DNA from 2 places in the Shinella sp. S4-D37 genome. Region 1 is predicted to be linked to the other one. Evidence: riboswitches for the same ligand, from Rfam matches in the RefSeq annotation. Region 1 holds a riboswitch; the other holds the start of a gene.
What was found. A riboswitch is a leader RNA that binds a small molecule or an ion and turns the genes downstream of it on or off. The one in region 1 is predicted to bind S-adenosylmethionine.
Positions count from the first base shown of each region.

Region 2: another riboswitch for S-adenosylmethionine. It lies ahead of metA (homoserine O-succinyltransferase); the one in region 1 lies ahead of AB3G45_RS23655 (O-succinylhomoserine sulfhydrylase).

Region 1 is NZ_JBFNXL010000005.1:3,293,364-3,299,313, reverse strand. It holds gene AB3G45_RS23675 (aspartate aminotransferase family protein) at 1-141, shown strand, start outside; gene argF (ornithine carbamoyltransferase) at 169-1,080, shown strand; gene AB3G45_RS23665 (Hsp33 family molecular chaperone) at 1,278-2,270, shown strand; gene apaG (Co2+/Mg2+ efflux protein ApaG) at 2,284-2,676, opposite strand; gene AB3G45_RS23655 (O-succinylhomoserine sulfhydrylase) at 2,803-3,987, opposite strand; SAM riboswitch at 4,031-4,109, opposite strand; gene AB3G45_RS23650 (2'-deoxycytidine 5'-triphosphate deaminase) at 4,271-5,380, shown strand; gene AB3G45_RS23645 (MJ1477/TM1410 family putative glycoside hydrolase) at 5,430-5,950, opposite strand, start outside.
Region 2 is NZ_JBFNXL010000005.1:4,068,868-4,074,817, reverse strand. It holds gene AB3G45_RS27390 (aldose epimerase family protein) at 1-886, opposite strand, end outside; gene AB3G45_RS27385 (N-acetyltransferase family protein) at 985-1,437, opposite strand; gene metA (homoserine O-succinyltransferase) at 1,441-2,364, opposite strand; SAM riboswitch at 2,424-2,501, opposite strand; gene AB3G45_RS27375 (hypothetical protein) at 2,603-2,851, opposite strand; gene AB3G45_RS27370 (ABC-F family ATP-binding cassette domain-containing protein) at 2,958-4,778, opposite strand; gene AB3G45_RS27365 (thiamine diphosphokinase) at 4,782-5,441, opposite strand; gene clpB (ATP-dependent chaperone ClpB) at 5,577-5,950, opposite strand, start outside.

The sequences.
Region 1 (5,950 bases):
GAAAACCTGCTCGCCGTGCCGGCAGGCGACAACGTGCTGCGGCTGCTGCCGCCGCTGACCGTGACCGCGGAAGAGGCGCGCGAGGGACTTGCCCGCATCGAGCGCGCGGCGGAAAAACTCACGGCCGCCAAGGCCGCGTAAGCAGCGAACGGACAGACAGGACACATCATGGCCAAGCATTTTCTCGACCTTTCCGCCGTTTCGGAAAGCGATCTGCGCGTCATCATGGACGATGCGCACACGCGCAAGGCCGCCAGCAAGGCCGGCACCGAAGCCAAGCCCCTCGCCGGCAAGATGCTCGCGATGATCTTCGAGAAGCCCTCCACCCGAACCCGCGTCTCCTTCGACGTCGGCATGCGCCAGCTCGGCGGCGAGACGCTGTTCCTGTCGGGCACGGAAATGCAGCTCGGCCGCGCCGAGACGATCGGCGACACGGCCAAGGTGCTGTCGCGCTACGTCGATGCAATCATGATCCGCACGACGGACCATGCCCGCCTGCTGGAGCTTGCCGAGCACGCCACCGTGCCCGTCATCAACGCGCTGACGGATCTCACCCATCCCTGCCAGATCATGGCAGACGTCATGACCTTCGAGGAGCATCGCGGCTCCGCGAAGGGCAAGTCCTTCGCCTGGACGGGCGACGGCAACAACGTGCTGCATTCCTTCGTGGAAGGCTCCGCCCGCTTTGGCTACACGATGAAGATGGCCGTGCCGATGGGCTCCGAGCCCGACGACAAGATCCTGAACTGGGCGCGCGACAATGGCGGCAACATCCTGCTCGGGCATGATGCGGACAGCGTCGTCGACGGCGTCGATCTCGTCGTCACCGACACCTGGGTCTCGATGAACCAGGAGCATCGCGCGCGCGGCCACAACATCTTCCAGCCCTACCAGGTCAACAAGCAGCTGATGGCGCGCGCCGACAAGGATGCGCTCTTCATGCACTGCCTGCCCGCCCACCGCGGCGAGGAAGTGACCGACGAGGTGATCGACGGCCCGCAGTCCGTGGTCTTCGACGAGGCGGAAAACCGCCTTCACGCACAGAAGTCGATCCTCGCCTGGTGCTTCGGCGTCGTCTGATGACGATCTTGAAAAGCGTCGCCGGCGACACGATCTAGGGGCCACCACGGAGCGCCGCCAGGCGCTTTCTCTGGTGCATGCCCGCCCGGTATGGAATGATCAGCAAGGGCGAGCGCGATATCACGATAGACGCCTGTCGGACGCAGGCCGGGCCGATGGCCCCGGCGGCGCCGAAGCGTGCAAGGAGCGGAATGATGATGGCGGAAAATGCCTTGAAACTCGGCGAACCCGGCTTTGCCGGCGATGATCAGGTGCTGCCGTTCCAGGTGGAAGGCCTCGACGTGCGCGGACGCGCCGTCCAGCTCGGCCCGATGCTCGACGGCATTCTCGGCCGGCACGATTATCCCGCGCCCGTCGCGCGGCTGCTCGCCGAGGCGATCACGCTCACCGTGCTGCTCGGCACCTCGCTGAAGTTCGAGGGCAAGCTGATCGTCCAGACCAAGGGCGACGGCCCCGTCGACCTGCTGGTGGCCGATTTCGCCGCCCCGGAAAACGTGCGCGCCTATGCCCGCTTCGACCAGGAAGCGCTCGACGCGGCGGTCGCGGCCGGCGCGACGGAGCCGCACGAGCTTCTGGGCAAGGGCATCCTCGCCTTCACCATCGACCAGGGCGCGTATACCCAGCGCTACCAGGGCATCGTGCCACTCGACGGCCATACGCTGGAAGAGATCGCCGGCGTCTATTTCCGCCAGTCGGAGCAGATCCCGACCAAGGTGCGCCTCGGTGTCGCCGAACTCTACGACCGCGATGCGGCCGGCAAGGCGCGCCATCGCTGGCGGGCGGGCGGCATGGTCGCGCAGTTCCTGCCGCAGGCGCCCGAGCGCATGCGCCAGGCCGATCTTCCGGGCGGCGACGGCGAGGAAGCCGGCCACAAGATCGACGACGACGACAACTGGGCCGAGGCGAAGGCCATGGTCGAGACGATCGACGCCGACGAGCTGACGGATCCCAATGTCGGCACCGAGCGGCTTCTCTTCCGCCTCTTCCACGAGCGGGGCGTGCGCGTCTACCAGCCGCAGCAGGTCTTCGACCGCTGCTCCTGCTCGCGCGAGAAGCTGAAGGGCGTCCTCGCCGGCCTCAGCGCCGAGGAGATCGCGCATACGGCCGACGAGACGGGCGAGATCGCGGTCACCTGCGAATTCTGCTCGACGACCTACCGCTTCGAGACGGCGGAAGTCCTGCCGCAGTAAAGGGCGTCCTCCCTCAGTTCAGCGTGCGCGCTTGCCCGGGCGTGTCCAGCGAGAAGGCCGGGATGGCGACGTCGAAGGCCTCGCCGTTCTCCGCCTCCATGCGGTAGCGGCCGAACATGATGCCCGAGGGCGTTTCGAGCGGGCAGCCGGAGGAATATTCGTAGGTATCGCCGGGGCGCAGAACGGGTTGCTCGCCGATGACGCCCGGGCCGTTCACCTCGTCGACCTGGCCGTTCTGGTCGGTGATGTGCCAGTAGCGCGTCATCAGGCGCACGGCGACATCGGAATGGTTCGCGATGACCACCCGGTATCCCCACACGTAGCGGCTGTCGTCGGGATCGGACTGATCGGCCAGATAATACGGCTCTACGGTCACTTCGATGTCGCGGGTCAGCGCACGATACATGGGCAAGCCTTGAACTGATTAGCTTCTGCTATTGTACACGAATGTGGTTTCGTCAAGGATAAGCAAAGAAAGCACCGGCCTGATCGGCCGGTGCTTCCGTATTTGTCCGTCGGTGGGGCGAAAGGGTCAGGACTTGACCCTGGAAAGCGCCCGCGCGAAATCCTCGATGAGGTCCTCGCCGTCCTCGATGCCGGCCGAAAGGCGCACCGTGCCGGCCGAAATCCCGAGCTCTGCGCGCGCCTCGTCCGTCAGGTTCTTGTGCGTCGTCGTCGCCGGATGGGTGATGAGGCTCTTGGCGTCGCCGAGATTGTTGGAGATCTTCACCACTTCCAGCGCGTCCTGCAGCGCGAAGGCCGCATCCTTGCCGCCCTTCAGCTCGAAGCAGACCAGCGTCGAGCCGCCCGTCATCTGCTTGGCGATGATGTCGGCCTGCGGATGGTCCTTGCGGCCCGGATAGATCACGCGGGCGACCTCCTTCCGCTCGGCGAGGAAGTCGCCGATGCGGCTCGCATTCTCCGTCTGCTGCCTGACGCGCAACGGAAGCGTCTCGATGCCCTTCAGCAGCGTCCAGGCGTTGAACGGCGACATGGCCGGCCCCGTGTGGCGGAAATAGTCGTGCAGGTTCTCGTCGATCCACTGCTTGTCCGAAAGCACCACGCCGCCGAGGCAGCGGCCCTGGCCGTCGATATGCTTGGTGGCCGAATAGACGACGACATGGGCGCCAAGCTCCAGCGGCTTCTGGAAGAGCGGGGTCGCAAAGACGTTGTCGACGACGACCTTGGCGCCGATCTGGTTGGCGAGCTTGGCAACGCCCGCGATGTCGATGACCTCCAGCGTCGGGTTGGTCGGGCTTTCGAGGAAGAACACCTTGGTGTTCTTCTGGATCGCCTTCTCCCAGTTGGAAAGGTCGCGGCCGTCGATCAGCGTGCATTCGATGCCGTACTTCGGCGCGAGCGTCTCGACCACCCAGCGGCAGGAGCCGAAGAGCGCGCGGGCGGCGACGATATGGTCGCCGGCCTTCAGCTGGCAGAGGATCGCGGCGGCGACGGCGGCCATGCCGGAAGCGGTGGCGCGTGCATCCTCGGCGCCTTCCAGCATGCACATGCGCTTTTCGAACATGTCGTTGGTCGGGCTGCCGTAGCGGGCGTAGATGAAGCCGTCCGTCTCGCCCTTGAAGCGGGCCTCGGCGGCGGCCGAGGTGTCGTAGACGAAGCCCTGCGTGAGGAAGATTGCTTCTGCGGTTTCGCCGTGCTGGGAGCGGGTCGTTCCGCCGTGGACGAGTTGGGTGGCCGGGCGCCAGGACTTGCTCATGTGATCGTCGCCTTCAAACAAAAAAACCGGCCGCAAAAGCAGGCCGGTTTTGAACCCGGCCTTTTTAGCTACTTGTTTTACGTGGCTGCAAGCCGGCCGGCCAAATCACCACGGGATAATCTGCTAATACTGTGCGACCGCGCTTGCGTCAATTGGCGGCATTTGGTTTTGTGCGGGCTTTCCGGGTATTGTTACGAAATGTGGGCACCGGTTTTCGGAAGAATCGATGCGAAAAGCGGACGGCCGGACCTCCGGCCCGATGCGCTGACGGGACGGTATGGCGATGGGTGGTTCTGCAACACGCAGCACGGGCATTCTGGCGGACAACGCCATTCGTGGCTTGTTCGATGCCGGCAGGCTGAAGAGCGAGGCCGCGCTCGACGACGACCAGGTCCAGCCGGCAAGCCTCGACCTGCGGCTCGGGGCGAAGGCCTTCCGCGTGCGGGCGAGTTTCCTTCCGGGGCCTGCCCATCTCGTCGCCGACAAGCTCGACCGCCTGCAACTGCACGTCATCGACCTCTCGCAGGGCGCGGTGCTGGAGACGGGCTGCGTCTACATCGTGCCGCTGATGGAAAGCCTCGACCTGCCGGCGGAACTGGCGGCGTCGGCCAATCCGAAAAGCTCCACCGGTCGCCTCGATATCTTCACCCGCGTCATCACCGACCGCGCGCAGGAATTCGACAAGATTCCGGCCGGCTATTGCGGCCCCCTCTATCTCGAAATCTCGCCGCGCACCTTCCCGATCGTCGTGCGCCGCGGCTCGCGCCTGTCGCAGATCCGTTTCCGCAGGGGCAATGCCCTGCTCGGCGAAAGCGAACTGCTCGCCCTCCACGGCACGGACACGCTCGTCGCCAGCGAGACGCCGAACGTCTCGGGCGGCGGCATCGCGCTTTCCATCGACCTCAAGGGCACCGGCCCGGACGGGCTCATCGGCTATCGCGGCAAGCACCACACCGCCGTCGTCGATGTCGACCGCAAGAACCAGCACGATATCTTCGATTTCTGGGAGCCGCTGTTCAGCCGGGGCCGCAACGAACTGATCCTCGATCCCGACGAGTTCTACATCCTCGTCTCGCGCGAGGCCGTGCACGTCCCGCCGCTCTATGCCGCCGAGATGACGCCCTTCGATCCGCTCGTCGGCGAGTTCCGCGTACACTATGCCGGCTTCTTCGATCCCGGCTTCGGCCACGCGCCCGCCGGCGGCTCCGGCAGCCGCGCCGTCCTCGAGGTGCGCAGCCACGAAGTGCCCTTCATCCTCGAGCACGCCCAGATCGTCGGCCGCCTCGTCTACGAGCACATGCTCGGCGCGCCCGAGGGCCTCTACGGCTCCGGCCTCGGCTCCAACTACCAGGCACAGGGACTGAAGCTGTCGAAGCATTTCCGCGCCGGCTAGGCCTTTCCGGTAAATCGCTGCGGCCTTTGCCGGAAAGGCTCCGGAGGTTCTAGAGGATGAAGTCGCCCTTGACGAAGACGAGGGCGTCGTCGAAGCGGATGGAGAAATCCGCCTTGCCGTCTCCGTTCAGGTCGCCGAAGACGAGAGTAGCGCCGCCCTTGGCTTCGAAGCGCAACTCGCCCGCCTTCTTGTGGAAGGCCTCGGTGCCGATGAAGGCGAAGGCCTGGTCGCCGCCGGATTTCGTGCTGGCGTCGATGGCCTTCAGGTCGATCCGGTCGCCGTCTTTCCGGGAGAAGTCGAGGATCGTGTCGCGCCCCGAGGCGGCGACGGTCGAATCCTCGATCGATTTGAAGACGAAGCTGTCGGCGCCGGTGCCGCCCTTGAGCCTGTCGGACCCACCGCCGCCCGCCAGCTTGTCCTTGCCCGCGCCGCCGTAGAGCCAGTCGCCGCCGGCCCGTCCGTCGATCCTGTCATTGCCGCCGAGCCCGTGGATCGTGTCGGAAAGCTTCGAACCGCGCAGGGCATCGGCCTTCTGCGAGGGTTTGATATAGGCCGGGTCGCCGTCATGGG
Region 2 (5,950 bases), 780 kb from region 1:
CGCCGTAACGGCGGCCCTCCAGGCCCGGAACGGCCGGTGCGACCTTGGCGCCGGTATAGAGCTGCACGCCCGGCTCGCTCGTGCGCACCTCCAGCGAGATGCCGGACAGCGGGCTGCGGACCTCGGCGACCGGTCGTTTCGCCTGGCGCTGCGGCGAGAGGCAGAAATTGTGGTCGAAGGCGACCCCGCCCTCCTCCGTCTGCCGGCGCAGCGGCGTCCACTCCCGGAGGTCGAAGGGGGTGCCGGCGACGGCACGGACCTCGCCGGTCGGGATCAGCCTTTCGTCGACGGGCAGGTAGTGCTCCGCCGCGACGCGAATGTCATGGCCGAGCGCGTCGGCGCCGCCGTCGAGGATGAAATAGCTGTGCTGGCAAAGGTTGACAGGGGTCGGCGCATCCGTCGTCGCCTCATAGACGACGGAGAGCACGCCCTCGCCGGAAAGACTGTATGTACAGGTGATGGCGCAATTGCCGGGATAGCCGGCGCGGCCGTCGGGATCGGTCAGCGCCAGGGTGACGGTATCCGGGCCCTGCGCGGCGATCCGCCAGTTCTGCCGGCCGATGCCGTCGCTGCCGCCATGCAGGTGGGTGACGCCGCGCTCGTTGCATTCGAGCTGGAAATCCGCCCCGTCGATCGTGAAGCGCCCGTCCTTGATGCGGTTGGCGCAGCGCCCGGGTGTCGCGCCGAAATAGGGCGAGTGCGCGAGATAGCCGGCAAGGTCCTCGAAGCCGAGCACCAGCGGCGCATCGTGCCCGTCGAGCCTGAGGTCCTGGATGACCGCGCCCCAGGTGAGGACATGTGCCGTCAGTCCGCCGCCGGCAAGGCGGATGCGCTCGACCGTTTCGCCATTCTCCAGCCGCCCGAAGATTTCATTTCCGCTGCGCACGCTTGCCTCTCCTTCACTGCTCGCCCGGTTCCGCGCGGCAACCTGCTGCAATTCCGCTCCATCCGCAACCAAAAAGTCATACTTTTCGACGGTCCTGTTCAGAAGGATTTCTGGTAGACGATGAAGGGCGTCTTGTCGGCGATGCGGTCATAGAGCCGGCGTGCCGTCGCGTTGAACTCCTGCGTCATCCAGTAGACCTCGGGCGAGCCCGCCTCCTTTGCCTTGGCATAGACGCCCTCGATCAGCGCCCGACCGATGCCGGAACCGCGCACGTCGGGATCGGCAAAGAGATCCTGCAGATAGCAGACATTGCCGATCGTCCAGCAGGAGCGATGGAACAGGTAATGCGCAAGGCCCACGGGCTTGCCGTCGAGCGTGGCAAGGAGGCCGCGATACTCGCCCTCCGCCGCCCCGCCCGTCAGCCGGGCGAAGGTGGAGACGTAGGTCTCTTCCGGCAGAACCGTCTCGTAGAAGGCGAGATAGGCTTTCCACAGGCGCCGCCACTCGCCTTCATCATCTTCATGCAACGGGCGAATGACGACACGGCTCATGGGTCAGGCTCCTGTTCCGATCTTTTCCAGGTCATAGGACGTGGTCTGATAGATTTCGTTGATCCAGTTGCCGAAGAGCAGGTGCGCATGGCCACGCCAGCGGTTCTGCGGCGGCAGCGACGGATCGTTGTGCGGGAAATAGTTCTTCGGCAGCTTGATCGGCACGCCGGCCGAGACATCGCGGAAATATTCATCGGCAAGCGAGGTGGAATCGTATTCCACATGGTTGAAGATATAGAGGCGATTGCCGGCCTGCTCGCGCACGAGGCAGACGCCCGTCTCGTCGGAATCGAGCAGGATGTCGAGTTCCGGCACCGCCCGGATATCCTCGATGCGGATTTCCGTCCAGCGCGAGACCGGCACCTCGAAATTGTCGGAGAAGCCGTTGAGATAGACCGAGGACGGCTTGCGGTTGTGATGGCGGTAGACGCCGAAGGCCTTTTCCTCCAGCGTGTGCTTCGGCACGCCGTGGAAATGGTAGATCGCCGCCATGGCGCCCCAGCAGACATTCAGCGTCGAATGGACGTTCGTTTCGGTCCAGTCGAGAATCTGCTTCATCTCGTCCCAGTAGGTGACGTCCTCGTAGTCGAGCGTCTCGACGGGCGCGCCGGTGATGATGAAGCCGTCGAACTTGCGGTGCCGCACCTCCTCCCACGTATCGTAGAAGGCGAGCAGATGCTCTTCCGAGGTGTTCTTCGCCCGGTGGCCGCCGACGCGCACCAGCGACAGCTCGACCTGCAACGGCGAGGCGCCGACGAGGCGGGCCATCTGCACTTCCGTCTTGATCTTGTTCGGCATGAGGTTGAGCAGCCCGATCTGCAAGGGGCGGATATCCTGCCGGATCGCCACCGTCTCGGTCATCACCCGCACCCCCTCCTGAACGAGGGTTTCGAAGGCGGGAAGCGTATCGGGAATCTTGATGGGCATGTCACACTCGATCGAAAAACAAAACCGGCCGCAACAGTGTCGCAACCGGTCCACGGAAGGTTTTTCCTCGCGCGGCCCTTTAGCGACTTGTTTAACGTGGCTGCAAGCCGGCCGGCCAAATCACCACGAGCAATGTAGATAGCGCTCCTTGCGCCCCGAATCAATCCATGGCCGGAAACGGGCAAGGCCCGGATGCGGCGGCATCCGGGCCTTGCTTCTTCGGTAGAAGGCGGGCCGCTCAGTAGTAGTTGTAGTGGCGCTTCTTGTAGTAGACCTTGCCGCCCCAGTCGCCGCCCCAGCGGTGGCCGTAGTAGCCGCCGTAGTGACGCTTGACGCGGTAGTGCTTCTTGTAGCCGTGGTGGCCGTGGCCGTAACTCTTCCAGCCGTAGCTCTTGTGACCGTAGCCGTAGTAGCCGGCCTGCGACGGGGCGGCGAAGGAAACGGCGGCGACGACGGCGACGACGGCCGAAATGATGAACTTGCGCATGGGACTCTCCTGATCTCTTTCGGGTTACAGGATGAGCTCCTCTCATCCAGTGACCAGACTGTCCCACATCGCCGGGCGCGGCGCTGTTTCGGATGGAACAGGGCGCTCAGCCCTCCAGTTCCTCGCGCAGCATCTCCAGTTCCAGCCATTCCTCTTCCATCCTGGCAAGGGAGGCGCGCAGTTTCTCCATCTCCGCCGCCAGCCTGTTGAAGGTGGCGGGATCCCTGGTGAAAAGGGCGGGATCGGCCATCTTCGCCTCGCGGGCGGCGATCTCCTTTTCCACCTTCTCCATTTCCTTCGGCAGGTTCTCGAGGGCGAATTTCTGCTTGTAGGAGAGCTTCGACTTGCCCTTGCTTTCGGCGGCGGGCGGCGCCTCGGCAGCCTTCGCCTTTTCCGCCTTCTCCGCCTTGCGCTTCTCCTCGATCGCACCGCGGCGCTGCGCCATCATGTCGGAATAGCCGCCGGCATATTCGATCCAGCGCCCGTCGGGGCTTTCCGGGTCGGCCGGCGCGATGGTCGAGGTGACGGTGCGGTCGAGGAAGTCGCGGTCGTGGCTGACGAGCAGCACCGTGCCGGCAAAGCCTGCGACGATCTCCTGCAACAGGTCGAGCGTCTCGATGTCGAGATCGTTGGTCGGCTCGTCGAGGATGAGCAGGTTGGTCGGCCGCGACAGGATGCGCGCCAGCATCAGCCGGGCGCGCTCACCGCCGGAAAGGTTGCGGATCGGCGTGCGGGCCTGCTCGGGCTGGAACAGGAACTCCTTCATGTAGCCGGTGACGTGCCGCTGCTCGCCGTTGACGAGCAGCGTCTCGCCGCGTCCGTCGGTCAGGTAGTGGGCGAGCGTGTCGTCGAGGTTGAGGTCCTCGCGGCGCTGGTCGAGCGTGGCGATCTCCAGGTTCGTGCCGAGCTTGACGGTGCCGCTGTCGGGCTCCAACTGCCCGGTCAGCATCTTGAGCAGCGTCGTCTTGCCGGCGCCGTTCGGGCCGACGAGACCGATGCAGTCGCCGCGGTGGACGCGGATCGAGAACGGCGCGACGATGCTGCGCTCGCCATAGGCCTTGGTGATCTTCTCCGCCTCGATGACCAGCTTGCCCGATTCCTGCGCATCCGAGGCGCTGGCCTGCACGCTGCCCTGCGGCCCCTTGTGGCCGCGATAGCGGGCGCGCAGGTCGTGCAGCGCACCGAGACGGCGCATGTTGCGCTTGCGGCGGGCGGTGACGCCGTAGCGCAACCAGTGCTCCTCGCGCTCGATCGCCTTGCCGAGCTTGTGCTGCTCCAGCTCCTCGGCCTCCAGCACCTCGTCGCGCCAGGCTTCGAAATGGCCGAAGCCGCGGTTGAGCCGGCGGGACTGGCCGCGGTCGAGCCAGACGGTGGCGTTGGACACCTTTTCGAGGAAACGGCGGTCGTGCGAGATGACGACAAGGGCGGAGCGGGTCGATTGCAACTCGCCTTCGAGCCATTCGATGGTCGGAAGGTCGAGATGGTTGGTCGGCTCGTCGAGGAGGAGAATATCCGGCTCCGGCGCCATCACCCGGGCGAGCGCCGCCCGGCGCGCCTCGCCGCCCGAAAGCGACTGGGGATCCTCGCTGCCGGTGAGCCCGAGATGTTCGAGCAGATAGGTGACGCGGTAGGGATCGTCACTCGGCCCGAGGCCCGCCTCCGCATAGGCCGCGACCGTATCGTAGCCGTCGAAATCCGGCGCCTGATGCAGGTAGCGGATCGTCGCGGAAGGATGGCGGAAGACCTCGCCGGACTGCGCCTCGGCAAGGCCGGCGGCGATCTTCATCAGCGTCGACTTGCCCGAGCCATTGCGGCCGACGAGCGATATGCGGTCGCCCGGCTCCACCTGGAGGCTGGCGCCGGCAAGCAGCGGCGTGCCGCCGAAGCTCAAGGTGATGTCATCGAGTTTGAGAATGGGCGGTGCCAAGGGTCAGGCTCCTGAAAGGTCATAGGGCCGGGCGACGAGAATGGCGCGGCCGGCGGCGAGCGAAAGGCGGATCGGGCCTTCCGCCACATTGGAGATGGTGCGCGAGGAGCCGAAGGGCAGCGAGAAGTCCTTCAGCGGATAGCGCGCATTGTCGATGGTGAGGCCCGAAAGCGGCGCAAGGCCGAGGATGGAGAAGAGGCTGCCCTTCGGCAGGTCGATCTCGCGGCGGCCCGGCAGCAGCGGCCAGGCCTCCTCCTCGCCGGAGGTGAGCTTGACGGCAAAACCCTGCGCCTCCAGCGAAACGGCATGGAGGAGATGCATCAGCGCATGGTCGCTGCGCTCCCCGCCGAGCGCGCCGGCGAGCACAATGGCGCGTGCCCCGCGCTCGGCCGCGACCGAAACGGCAAGCGCCCCGTCGGTCTCGTTCTTGGCGGCGGGATAGGGCTGGCGCTCGACATGCGGCCAGGCCGCGATGAGATTGGGCGGGGTCGAATCGAAATCGCCGACCCAGAGTTCCGGCAGGGCGTCGAGGCTTTCCGCATGCCGCATGCCGCCATCCGCCGCGATGACGCGCGCCCCGGCCACATCCGTGCGAAGGCGCGGCGTCACCGTGAGCGCGCCCCCGAGAAGGACGACGAATTTCGGGTCTGTCGATACCGGCATGGTCATGGCTGATGCCCTTAGCGCATGTTCTCCCGAAAGGGAAAGATTTTGCGGCCGAAGGCAGGGAACGACCGGCAGGAACGCAAAAAGCGCGGGCTCTACCCGCGCTTTGTCTTGGTGAGGATCGCAGCCCTGTCAGGCGGCCTTGCTCACCGCCGCAGCCTTCGGCGAGAAGAGCAGCCGGTCGGAACCGGCAGTCACCTTGACGGTCGAGCCGTCGAGGATCTCGCCGGAAAGGATCTTCTCGGCCAGCGGATCCTGAAGGTGCTTCTGGATCGCCCGCTTCAGGGGACGCGCACCATAGACGGGGTCGTAGCCCTTCTCGGCCAGCCAGTGCACGGCCTCCTCGTCGAGGTCGAGGACGATCTTGCGATCGACCAGAAGCTTGCGCAGCCGCGCAAGCTGGATATCGACGATCGCGCCCATTTCCGACCGCTTGAGGCGGTGGAACAGGATGATCTCGTCCACCCGGTTCAGGAACTCCGGCCGGAACGCCATCTTCACGACAT